One region of the Romboutsia lituseburensis genome, then DNA from elsewhere that is predicted to be linked to it. Evidence: riboswitches for the same ligand, from Rfam matches in the RefSeq annotation. Region 1 holds a riboswitch; the other holds the start of a gene.
What was found. Region 1 has a riboswitch for thiamine pyrophosphate ahead of thiD (bifunctional hydroxymethylpyrimidine kinase/phosphomethylpyrimidine kinase). Riboswitches for the same ligand answer to the same signal wherever they lie in the genome.

Region 1 (5,481 bases):
TAAAAATACTATGTTTATTAAAAATTTCTGGCTTTATAGCATCATATGATTCATCATCTACAGTGACAATTAAATCAATATTTATATCGCTATATTTAATTTTTAATAGCTCTCTAAATTTATCTATATATTCCTCATCACTTCTTTTCTTACTATCTAGGTATTCAATATTTAAATTTATATCATATTTACCATTTTTTTTAAGCTCATCTTGAATACCTTTTAAGACCGAAAGTTCCCATAAATTTTTGCTATCATATGAGTTTATAATAAGGATATTCTTATTTTCAGCTTTATAATCCTCTTTCGCTAAAATATCTATCTTAAAACCTATTGAAATAAATAAAATCATCACAATTAGTATCCTTGTTTTATTCATTTGATGTCAAACGCTCCTTTGAATGTTTTTATATAAGTCTTAATTATATTAGATTACTTTTTATTATCTACATCTATTTTATAAAAAATTCATATATCAATTCTAAATTAAAGCTATTTTACACTATATTAATTACAATTAACTTGAACGTTATAATTTATTTGCTATTTAATGTCCCATTTTTAACATAAAAAGCATATATGTATATTACGTAGTAAAACTACAAATTAAAATATTTAACATGGAGTGTTGTATATGTATAAAGACTATATAGGAAAAGACAACAATTGCAACAATGATTGCAAGAAGCCTTCTTATTGTAAGACTTCTATATGTTCTTCAAAATCTTGTTCTTGTGATGTAAATCACAAAAAATCTACCAAAAAGAGTTGTAAGAATATGAATACAGGATCTTGTCCTGTTTTTGTATATCCTGTAGATTTAGCTGATTGTCAAATCTACAATATCTTATGTAGCTGTATTGGAAAAGTAGTGGGGTTGAAATTAGAAAATAGTGAATGTATTTTAAGACTACGCATTTGCAAAGTTAATCATTGCGCTGTTATGGGGAAAACTTCTTCTGGAAAAGGTCCTATTTATATCAAATTAAATACTATTCAGTATATTGATTTAGGTAAAGAAACTTATATAAATCCTTTATGCAATGTAGGAAATTGTAATACTGCTGGTATACCTGGTCCTGCCGGTCCTAAAGGAGATAAAGGAGATGTAGGTCCTACTGGCTCTAAAGGTGATAAGGGAGATATAGGCCCTATAGGTCCTCAAGGTCCTGCTGGCTCTAAAGGTGATAAGGGAGATATAGGCCCTATGGGTCCTCAAGGTCCTGCTGGAGCAGCAAGCTCTAAAGGTGAAAAAGGAGATAAAGGGGATGTAGGTCCTCAAGGCCCTGCTGGCCCTAAAGGTGATAAGGGCGATATGGGTCCTCAAGGTATTTGTGATTGTCCTATTATTCCTGAACCTAAGGCAAAAGAAAAATATATACCACCTAAAAAAGTTCCTTATAAAAAGTAAAATAAAAAGAGAGACTTTAAAAAGTCTCTCTTTTTATTTTACTGCTTCTACCCAATTTTTACTGGTAACATAAATGTCTCTTTCTTTAAGAATTGATGATACAACAGCATATCCATCACAATCAAGTTTTTTTAGATTTTCTAAATTATTTAGATTGATTCCACCTATTAAAACAATTGGTATATCTACTATTTTTTTTATTTCTCCTACAGTCTTATAAGAAACTGATTTTGCATCTAATTTAGTTGATGTAGAGTACATAGCTCCAACACCAATATAATCAGCTCCATCCTGTTTTGCTTTTTTTGCTTCATTTAAATTTCTAGCAGAAACACCTAATATTTTATTCTTCCCTATAATATTTCTTATAAATTTAGCATCTATATCACTTTGCCCAACATGCACACCATCAGCATCACAAATCATAGCAATATCAACTCTATCATTTATGATAAATGGAATATTATATTTTCGTGTTATTTCTCTAAGTTTAAATGCTTTTTCTAAAAATTCTTTACCTGATGTATCTTTTTCTCTTAGCTGAACCATAGTAACTCCGCCTCTTATTGCATCTTCTATGCATCTATAAAAGTCTCTATCCTCTAAAATATCATTATCTGTTACTAAATATAACTTTAATTTGTTTCTTATAGCATTTTTCATAATTATTTATTCAGCTAGTACTAACTGTTTTTCCTCCTTTTTGTCATTTTTTAGGTCTAATTTATAAAAATGATGTACTGGCCCAACGCCATGACCTATATCAAAGCTATTTTCAATAGCATTTGTTATATATTCTTTGCTTAACTTTACAGCCTCTTTAATATCATATCCTAACGCTAAGTGTGATGCTATAGCTGACGATATTGTACATCCAGTTCCATGAGTATTTTTTCTATTTAATCTTTTGCTTTTAAATATTTCAAATGTTTCTTTTCCAATTAGCAAGTCTATTGCATCTCCTTCTAAATGTCCGCCTTTCATCAATACATATTTAGGACCCATACTTAGTATTTCATTTCCTACTACCTTCATATCTTCTACTGTTTTTATTTTAATTCCTGTTATTTCTTCAGCTTCTGGAATATTCGGTGTTACTATATATGCCATTGGTATTAAATATTTTATTAAATTAGCCTTAGCTTCTGGTCTTAATAAACTATACCCACTCTTAGATATCATGACTGGATCTACTACTAAATTTTCTACATTATACTTTTTTAAAGTATTAGCTATCTCAAGTATGATTTCAGGACTGGATACCATCCCAATTTTTGTCGACTTAGGTTTTATATCTTCAAATACTACCTCTATTTGTTTTTTTATAATATTTTGGCTTAATTCTTCTACATCAAATACACCTTGTGTATTCTGTGCTGTTACAGCAGTTATCACACTCATTCCATATGTTCCTATTGCACTAAATGTTTTTAAATCAGCTTGAATACCTGCGCCCCCACTTGAATCGGAACCTGCTATTGTTAATGTAGGTATTTTATAATTTTTCATATTTATCCCCCTTATCTTTAGTAAAAATTTATAGTATTATTTTATAAAATAAAAAGCTATACCTAGATTAGGTATAGCTTTAATACACTTGTTTAAATATTGTAATATTTAGAGTTATGTACAAGCTTTCCTACGCTGGCATTACCCAGATCAGGTATAAGGGTCAGTTTATACTTCTCAGCCTAAAGGCTCCCCTAGCTATATTTATTATTTATTTACAATTTAATTATAGTATTTTTACTATAATTGTCAATTAATTATTATTTTTTAATTTTCTGTTTATTATTTTAATTCTTCGATTTTTCCTAGGCTATAATATAATTTATTTTCAAGTTCTTGTATAAATTCATTTCCATTTTCTATAATCCACAGCTTTTTAATTCGAGAGCATCTCTTTATATAACTTTCTAATTTCATAGCTTTACTTCTACTGTCACTTATAAAAAATATTTCTAAATTTCTATAGCCTCTAACCCTAGTATATTTTGAATTTATTCCTCTTTCATGTTCTTTCATCCTTCTTTTTATATCGGTTGTATATCCGGTATAAAGAGAATTATCCATACACCTAATTATATATGTAAAATGCATATTGTACCTCATTTATTTTTTTATAATAAAAAATGATACTATAATATGCACTTTTATTCAATGAATTTATTTAGTTTCTTTAATCAAATCTCTTTCGTTTTTTTGACCTCTCATTCTAACTATATTAGCAGCTACACCAACCACTGTTGCTCCGTCAGGCACATCTTTTAAAACCACTGCATTTGCTCCTATCTTAGAGTTAGAGCCTATATTTATAGGTCCTAATACTTTTGCACCTGCACCAATTATAACATCATCTCCAACCGTTGGGTGCCTTTTTCCTGTATCTTTACCTGTTCCACCTAATGTAGTTCCATGATATATAGTTACTCTATTTCCAACTTCTGCAGTTTCTCCTATTACAACTCCCATTCCATGATCAATTAAAATACTATCTCCTAATGTAGCTCCTGGGTGAATTTCTATCCCTGTTAAAAATCTAGCTATTTGAGATAATAATCTGGCTGCAAAAAATAATTTATGCTTATATAAAAAATGAGTAAATATATGAACTAACCTAGCATGTATAGATGGATAAAGTAAAAAAACCTCTATTTTACTTCTTGCTGCAGGGTCATTTTCCATAATATACTCTATGTCTTTATTTATTTTTTTTAACACTTGTATCACCTCTATTTAAATATTTCCATAGATATATATTTTTCAATTCCATCAGGAGCAATTGTAACTATTTTTTTATCAGAATATATTTTAGATACTTTCAAAGCACCTATAACATTTGCACCCGAAGATAATCCGACTAATATACCTTCTTTCTCAGAAAGCATTCTGACACCTTCAAATGCTTCATCATCTTTTATAGTTAAAACCATGTCAACTAGTGATTCATCGTAATTTTTAGGTATAAATCCAGCTCCAATACCCTGAATTTTATGAGATCCACTGATACCTTTTGATATAACTGGCGAATTTTCAGGTTCTATAGCTACTATAATTACATTTGGATTTTTTTCTTTTAAATATCTTGCAACTCCAGTTAATGTTCCTCCAGTACCAACACCACATACAAACACATCCAAGTCTTTTACTTGATTTAATATTTCAACTCCAGTCGTTTTATAATGACCATATGGGTTATCTTCATTTTCAAATTGATTTAAACTTTTATAATGTTTATTTTCATTTAAAAGTTCTTGTGCTTTTTTAATGGATCCGCTCATTCCACGTTTTCCTTCTGTAAGTACAAGTTTTGCCCCATAAGCTTTCATCAACTCTCTTCTTTCTATACTCATAGTCTCTGGCATAACTATTATCACTTCATAACCTTTTAACTTACCTATCATTGCTAGTGCTATCCCGGTATTGCCACTTGTTGCTTCAACTAGTACATCACCTTTTTTCAAAACCCCTCTTTTTTCCAATCCATCTATCATAAAATATACAGCTCTATCCTTTATACTACCTCCAGGATTATATTTTTCTAATTTTATATATATACTTGAACTTTCTAATTTATTTAATTTAAGCATAGGTGTATTACCTATCATTTCTAATATACTCTCATTCACCATATAACTACCTCCAAATTTTATTATCAAAATGATAATGATAAGTTTATTATATTATTATCATTTTGATAATGCAACTATATAATTTTATTTATATAATATTTTTTAATTTTTATATCCTATTTATAAGCTAAACATATTGAAAAAAGTACATTTTGTTAAATATATATTTTTTTCAAAAAGAAATGTTTTTATATATAATAAAAAATACCTGAAATATATTTCAGGTATTTTTATATTAATTAAATAATGTATCTCCCATGCTAGCAAACATTTGAAGCATCAAATATGATTTTATATCTATAATTTCATCACTTTTTAAAATTTCTTTTGCTTCTTCCTTAGAGATAAGCATTGATTCTATATCTTCATCATCTTCTAAAAACTCATTACTCAGTTCTCCTTCACATGTACAGTACACAAATGCTACTGATTCATCTG
Region 2 (5,481 bases), 450 kb from region 1:
TTAGATACGGTTCTGCTTTTACATTCATATATTCTAAGAGAAAAGGGACTCCAGCTGCTGAAATGGAAAACCAAATACCAGAAGATATAAAACATGAGAGATTTAATAAAGTATTAGAGAGAGTAAATACTATAGCAGCAGAAATTAATAAAGAATACGTAGGAAAAACAGTGGAAGTCTTAGTAGAGGGAAAAAGTAAGACTGATGAAGAGAAATTTACAGGAAGAACAAGACAAAATAAATTAGTTAATTTTGAATCTTGTGAAAAAGATTTAATAGGAAAATTAGTTATGGTGGAGATAACTGGAGCTAATAGCTTCTCGTTAGTAGGTAAGGAAAGTAAATAATTTTTAAATAGAAGGGGTTGTCTCAGGATAGATGCATTTAATCTATTAGCATTGAATTTAGTTGCTTTTAGTTTAGATTTTTTTGAGACAGTCCCTTTCAATATATTATTAGTACAATGGGGGATAAATTTAATTGATGTGAAAAAAGGTGGAGAATAATTAATAAAACATAGGAGACTTGATTATGTTTGACAATATGTTAGAGATATTACTAGATAATATTCCATACTCTATTTGGCTAAAAAGCAAAGAAGGACATTTTATATTTGTAAATAAATGCCTATGCGATAGTTTGAAAAAAACCAAAGAAGAGATATTAGGAAAAACTGTTTATGATATATATGGAGAAAAATTAGGAACAGAATATACAAAAAATTATAAAGAAGTGGAAAATCTAGGAGAAGCTAAAATGTTTTCGGGATATCAAGATGATATATTTTTAGAATGTTATATAGCGCCTATTAAAAAAGATGGAAAAATAGAAAGTTATTTAGGTATACTCCAAGATCAGACTGAACGCAAAAAATATGAAGATGAAATAGTAAAACAAAAAAATTTATTAAAAACTATAATGGATACAATTCCAGATTCTATATTTTATAAAAATTTAGATGGTGAATACATTAACTGTAATGTATCTTTTGCCCAAAATTATTATGAAAGTGATAAGGAAAAAATTATAGGAAAAAAAGATTTAGATATTATAAAAGATGAAAATTTTAAAAATCAAATTATTAAATCTGATGAAAAAATAATAAGAGAGCGAACTACTCAAACTACGAATATTAATATAAAAGTTAATGGAGAAACAAAATATATGGAGTGTATAAAAACTCCTTTAGTAGATATAGAAAATAACATGTGGGGAATTGTTGGTATATCAAGGGATATAACTGAAAGAAAACTGGTAGAAAAAGAATTAAGAAAAATAGGTTATAATGATAAGTTAACAAACGTTTATAATAGGGCTTACTTTGACGAAAAAATTAAAACTCTAGATAATGAAAGGTATTTGCCATTAAGTTTAATAATGGGGGATGTAGATGGATTAAAAATAGTAAATGATACATTAGGTCATTTAAAAGGAGATGAGCTTTTAGCTCAAGTATCAAATGTATTAAAAAGAGTTTGTGATGATGGGTTAATAGTTAGGTGGGGTGGAGACGAATTTATAATATTACTTCCAAATACAGAATCTAAAAAAGCAGAGCAAATATGCAAAAAAATTACACGTGCTTGTAAAAAAGAACCGTATACGTCTATACCTCTAAGTATATCCTTAGGGTATTCAACAAAAAGAAACTTAAAAGATAATATAGATGACATTATAAAAGATGCTGAAGAAAAGTTATATAAAAAAAAATTACCAAGAAATATAAATTCTAAAAAGAAAATTCTAAAAGGATTAATGGAAATCTTAGAAGAAAAAAGCTCAGATGCAAAAAAGCATACAGATAGAGTAGTATACTATGCTAAAAGATTAGGTAAAAGATTAAAACTTAGTATTGATGATCAAAAAGAGCTTATAATTTCAGCTATGCTTCATGATATTGGTAAAATAGGAATACAAAATGAAATTGCATCTAAAAATGGTAAACTAACTGACGAAGAATTTAATATAATAAAAACACATGTAGAAAAGGGATATAGGGTTGCTAAATCTAATTATGAGATAGCATATGTAGCAAATAATATACTATCACATCATGAAAAATGGAATGGTACAGGGTATCCTATGGGGTTAAAAGGCAAAGAAATACCGTTTTTAGCCAGAGTAATATGTGTTATTGATGCATATGATGCAATGACAAGTGAAAGGTCATATAAGAAACAAATGACTAATGATCAAGCTTTAAAAGAAATTGAACGATGCTCAGGTACTCAATTTGATCCTGAGATAGTTAAAGTTTTCATAGAAGAATTTAAATATGAAAATTAATTGGAGTAAAAAAAGTAGTTTATAAAATATTATATTTTATAAACTACTTTTTTATATTATATAAATAATTACCATACTAATCATTTAAAATTTCTAAGAAGTTTTGAAGTATTTTTGCAGTTATACCCCAAATAATATAATTATTATATTGATAAAATAAAACCTCGTAATTTCCTTTTCCAAATTTATAGTTTTCTTTGTTTGGAATTATATCATAAGGAAAATTGCTATCTGGTATAATTTTTACTTCATTGTTATAGTAGTTAGGCTCATATTTTAACAAATAAGGTATTGGTACTAAAAATATATGATCGACTTCATCTTTATTTATATTTAAAGTTTCAATATCATTTAATATACCGACATAAGGGTGAATAATTAAATTAGCTGGAGTTATAAGTAAATCTAGTTCAGATATTATTTGAATATTATCTGGGCATGTACCAAGTTCTTCACAAGTTTCTCGAATACAAGCATTATAAGGTGTTTCATTTAACTCTATTTTCCCACCAGGAAAGGATATTTCATTGGGTTGAGATCTCAATGTCTTGGATCTAACTTGAAATAATATATAAAAATTATTCTCTTTTTTTACAAGAGGAATGAGTACAGAAGCTTTTTTCATATTTTTGTGCCCATTTATATAAGGTTTATAGTTTGAAAGTTTATCTTTTAGGGTATTAATCATGATGTCCTCCTTATAAGTATTATATACTTATTATAGTATATGAAATAGTAAGAATTATAGGACAAATATAAAATAATTGTTAAAAAATGATAATTATAGTATAATCAAATTGAAAATACACATATTTCAGGGGAGCCAAGTAGCTGAGAGGAGATAATAAATCTCGACCCTTTAAACCTGTTTGGATAATGCCGGCGTAGGGAGAAAATCAGATTATATAAAGGCTATATTAAAAAGTAAGTTTTGTAATAATCAACAATTAAAGCCAAAATATAATTTCTCCTTTTATAATTACGAAATATCGATTTTAAAATAGGAGATTAATTATATTTTGGCTTTTTTATGTTCAATTAAACTATTTTTTTATAAATATAGAAATATTATCTGAATGAATAAAAATAAAGGATGGTGGATTATATGGTAATAGCAGATGTAGCAGTAGTACCTTTAAGACCTTATAAAGGTGAAGAAGAAATGTACAAGGTTGTAGATGTATGTATAGAAGAAATAAAAAATAGTGGTCTAAAATATGAAATAGGTGCAATGAGTACAACGATAGAAGGCGACTTTGACGAAGTATTTGAACTTCTAAAGAAAATACATAAAATACCTTTTGATCTTGGCTGTGAAAGAGTTATAACAACAGCTAGAATAGATGAAAAAGCTGGGGGAATAACAATAGATGAAAAGCTTAAAAACCATAGATAAAGTAAAAAATAGCTTATATCCAATAATTACATTTTTAAGCATATTACTTATATGGGAATTAGTAGTACAAATAAATGATATACCTAAATATATACTTCCAGCACCAAGTGACATAATAAAGGTATTTAGTAAAGATTATTTAAACTTATATACAAATACTTTAACAACTTTAAATGAAGCATTGTTAGGGTTTATTATAGCAATTATAATATCTTTAGTTATGGGAATACTTATGGACTTCATACCGATATTTAAAAAATGTGTTTACCCAATAATGGTTGTATCTCAAACAATACCAACTATTGCAATAGCACCTCTTTTAATAATATGGTTTGGATTTGATATGTTACCTAAAGTTATAATGGTAACTATGACATGTTTTTTCCCAATACTTATAAGTTTTGTAGATGGAATAGAAAATTTAGATAAAGATTATTTAAACTTATTTAAAACAATGAATAGCTCAAAATTATCAACATTTATACATTTGAAGTTTCCAATGTCTATGGAGAAGCTTTTTTCAGGACTGAAAATTTCAGCAACTTATGCAGTAGTTGCAGCAACAGTAGCAGAGTGGTTAGGGGGAACCAAGGGGCTTGGAGTATATATGGTGAGAGCAAAGAGTGCTTATGCTCTTGATAAGGTATTTGCTTCAACAATACTTGTAGTAATTTTTAGTTTATTATTTGTATTGTTAGTGCAATTAATAAAAAAAATAGTGTTAAGGCACAACAACTAGGGAGGATTTTATGAAACTTAAAAAATTAGTTAGTCTAGGATTAATAAGTGCACTTACAATTAGTACTTTAAGTGGGTGCTCAAGCAATAAGAAGTCTGAAGATAAAAAATCTAATGAAGAAAAGGTTACAATGGTACTAGATTGGACACCTAATACAAATCATACTGGATTATTTGTAGCTCTTGAAAATGGGTATTATAAAGAACAAGGGTTAGATGTTGATATAATACAGCCACCAGAAGGAGGAGCAGCTACTTTAGTGGCTACTCAAAAGGCAGACTTTGGAATAAGTTATCAAGAGGAAGTTACATTTGCTAAAACAAGTGATGATCCACTTCCGATAAAAGCTGTAGCAACAGTTATACAACATAATACTTCTGGGTTTGCAGCGCCAAAAGATAAAAATATAAAATCACCAAAAGACTTTGAAGGGAAGGTTTATGGTGGTTGGGGTTCACCAGCTGAAGATGCTATATTAGATGCGGTTATGAAAAAAGAAGGTAAAGATTTTAAAAATCTAAAAGTAGTAAATATAGGAGATGATGATTTCTTTACAGCGACAAGCAAAAACATAGATTTTGCATGGATTTTTGAAGGATGGACTGCGATAGAAGCAAGTCAACGTGGAGTAGAGTTAGACTATATACCAATAGGTGAAGTTGATAAAAGACTTGATTATTATACACCTATTATAATATCGAATGAAAAATTATTAAAAGAAAAACCAGAAGTTGCTAAAAAATTCTTAGAGGCAACAAAAAAAGGTTATGAATATGCAATAGAAAATCCTAAGGAAGCTGCTAAGATACTTGTAAAACATGCACCTGAAATAGATGAAAACCTAGCAATAAAAAGTCAAGAATATTTAGCTGAAAAATATATTGATGATGCAAAAAGATGGGGAGAAATGAAAGACAGTGTATGGAACAATTATACAGAGTTCTTAAGAGAATATAAATTGATAAATAAAGACTTAAAACCTAGTGAGGCTTATACTAATGAATTCTTACCAAAATAAAAATGTTAAAATAGATATTAAAAACATTTCTAAATCTTATGA

Region 2: another riboswitch for thiamine pyrophosphate. It lies ahead of NWE74_RS04000 (MTH1187 family thiamine-binding protein); the one in region 1 lies ahead of thiD (bifunctional hydroxymethylpyrimidine kinase/phosphomethylpyrimidine kinase).

The regions. Positions count from the first base shown of each region.
Region 1 covers NZ_JANQBQ010000001.1:1,246,656-1,252,136, forward strand. Annotated here, with positions in the region: gene NWE74_RS06070 (sensor histidine kinase) at 1-379, opposite strand, end outside; gene NWE74_RS06075 (collagen-like protein) at 635-1,411, shown strand; gene thiE (thiamine phosphate synthase) at 1,445-2,074, opposite strand; gene thiD (bifunctional hydroxymethylpyrimidine kinase/phosphomethylpyrimidine kinase) at 2,081-2,920, opposite strand; TPP riboswitch at 3,031-3,126, opposite strand; gene NWE74_RS06090 (GIY-YIG nuclease family protein) at 3,203-3,511, opposite strand; gene epsC (serine O-acetyltransferase EpsC) at 3,578-4,132, opposite strand; gene cysK (cysteine synthase A) at 4,144-5,043, opposite strand; gene NWE74_RS06105 (NUDIX hydrolase) at 5,279-5,481, opposite strand, start outside.
Region 2 covers NZ_JANQBQ010000001.1:794,566-800,046, reverse strand. Annotated here, with positions in the region: gene miaB (tRNA (N6-isopentenyl adenosine(37)-C2)-methylthiotransferase MiaB) at 1-347, shown strand, start outside; gene NWE74_RS04010 (HD domain-containing phosphohydrolase) at 532-2,286, shown strand; gene NWE74_RS04005 (NUDIX hydrolase) at 2,363-2,974, opposite strand; TPP riboswitch at 3,093-3,194, shown strand; gene NWE74_RS04000 (MTH1187 family thiamine-binding protein) at 3,392-3,682, shown strand; gene NWE74_RS03995 (ABC transporter permease) at 3,657-4,421, shown strand; gene NWE74_RS03990 (ABC transporter substrate-binding protein) at 4,432-5,439, shown strand; gene NWE74_RS03985 (ABC transporter ATP-binding protein) at 5,420-5,481, shown strand, end outside.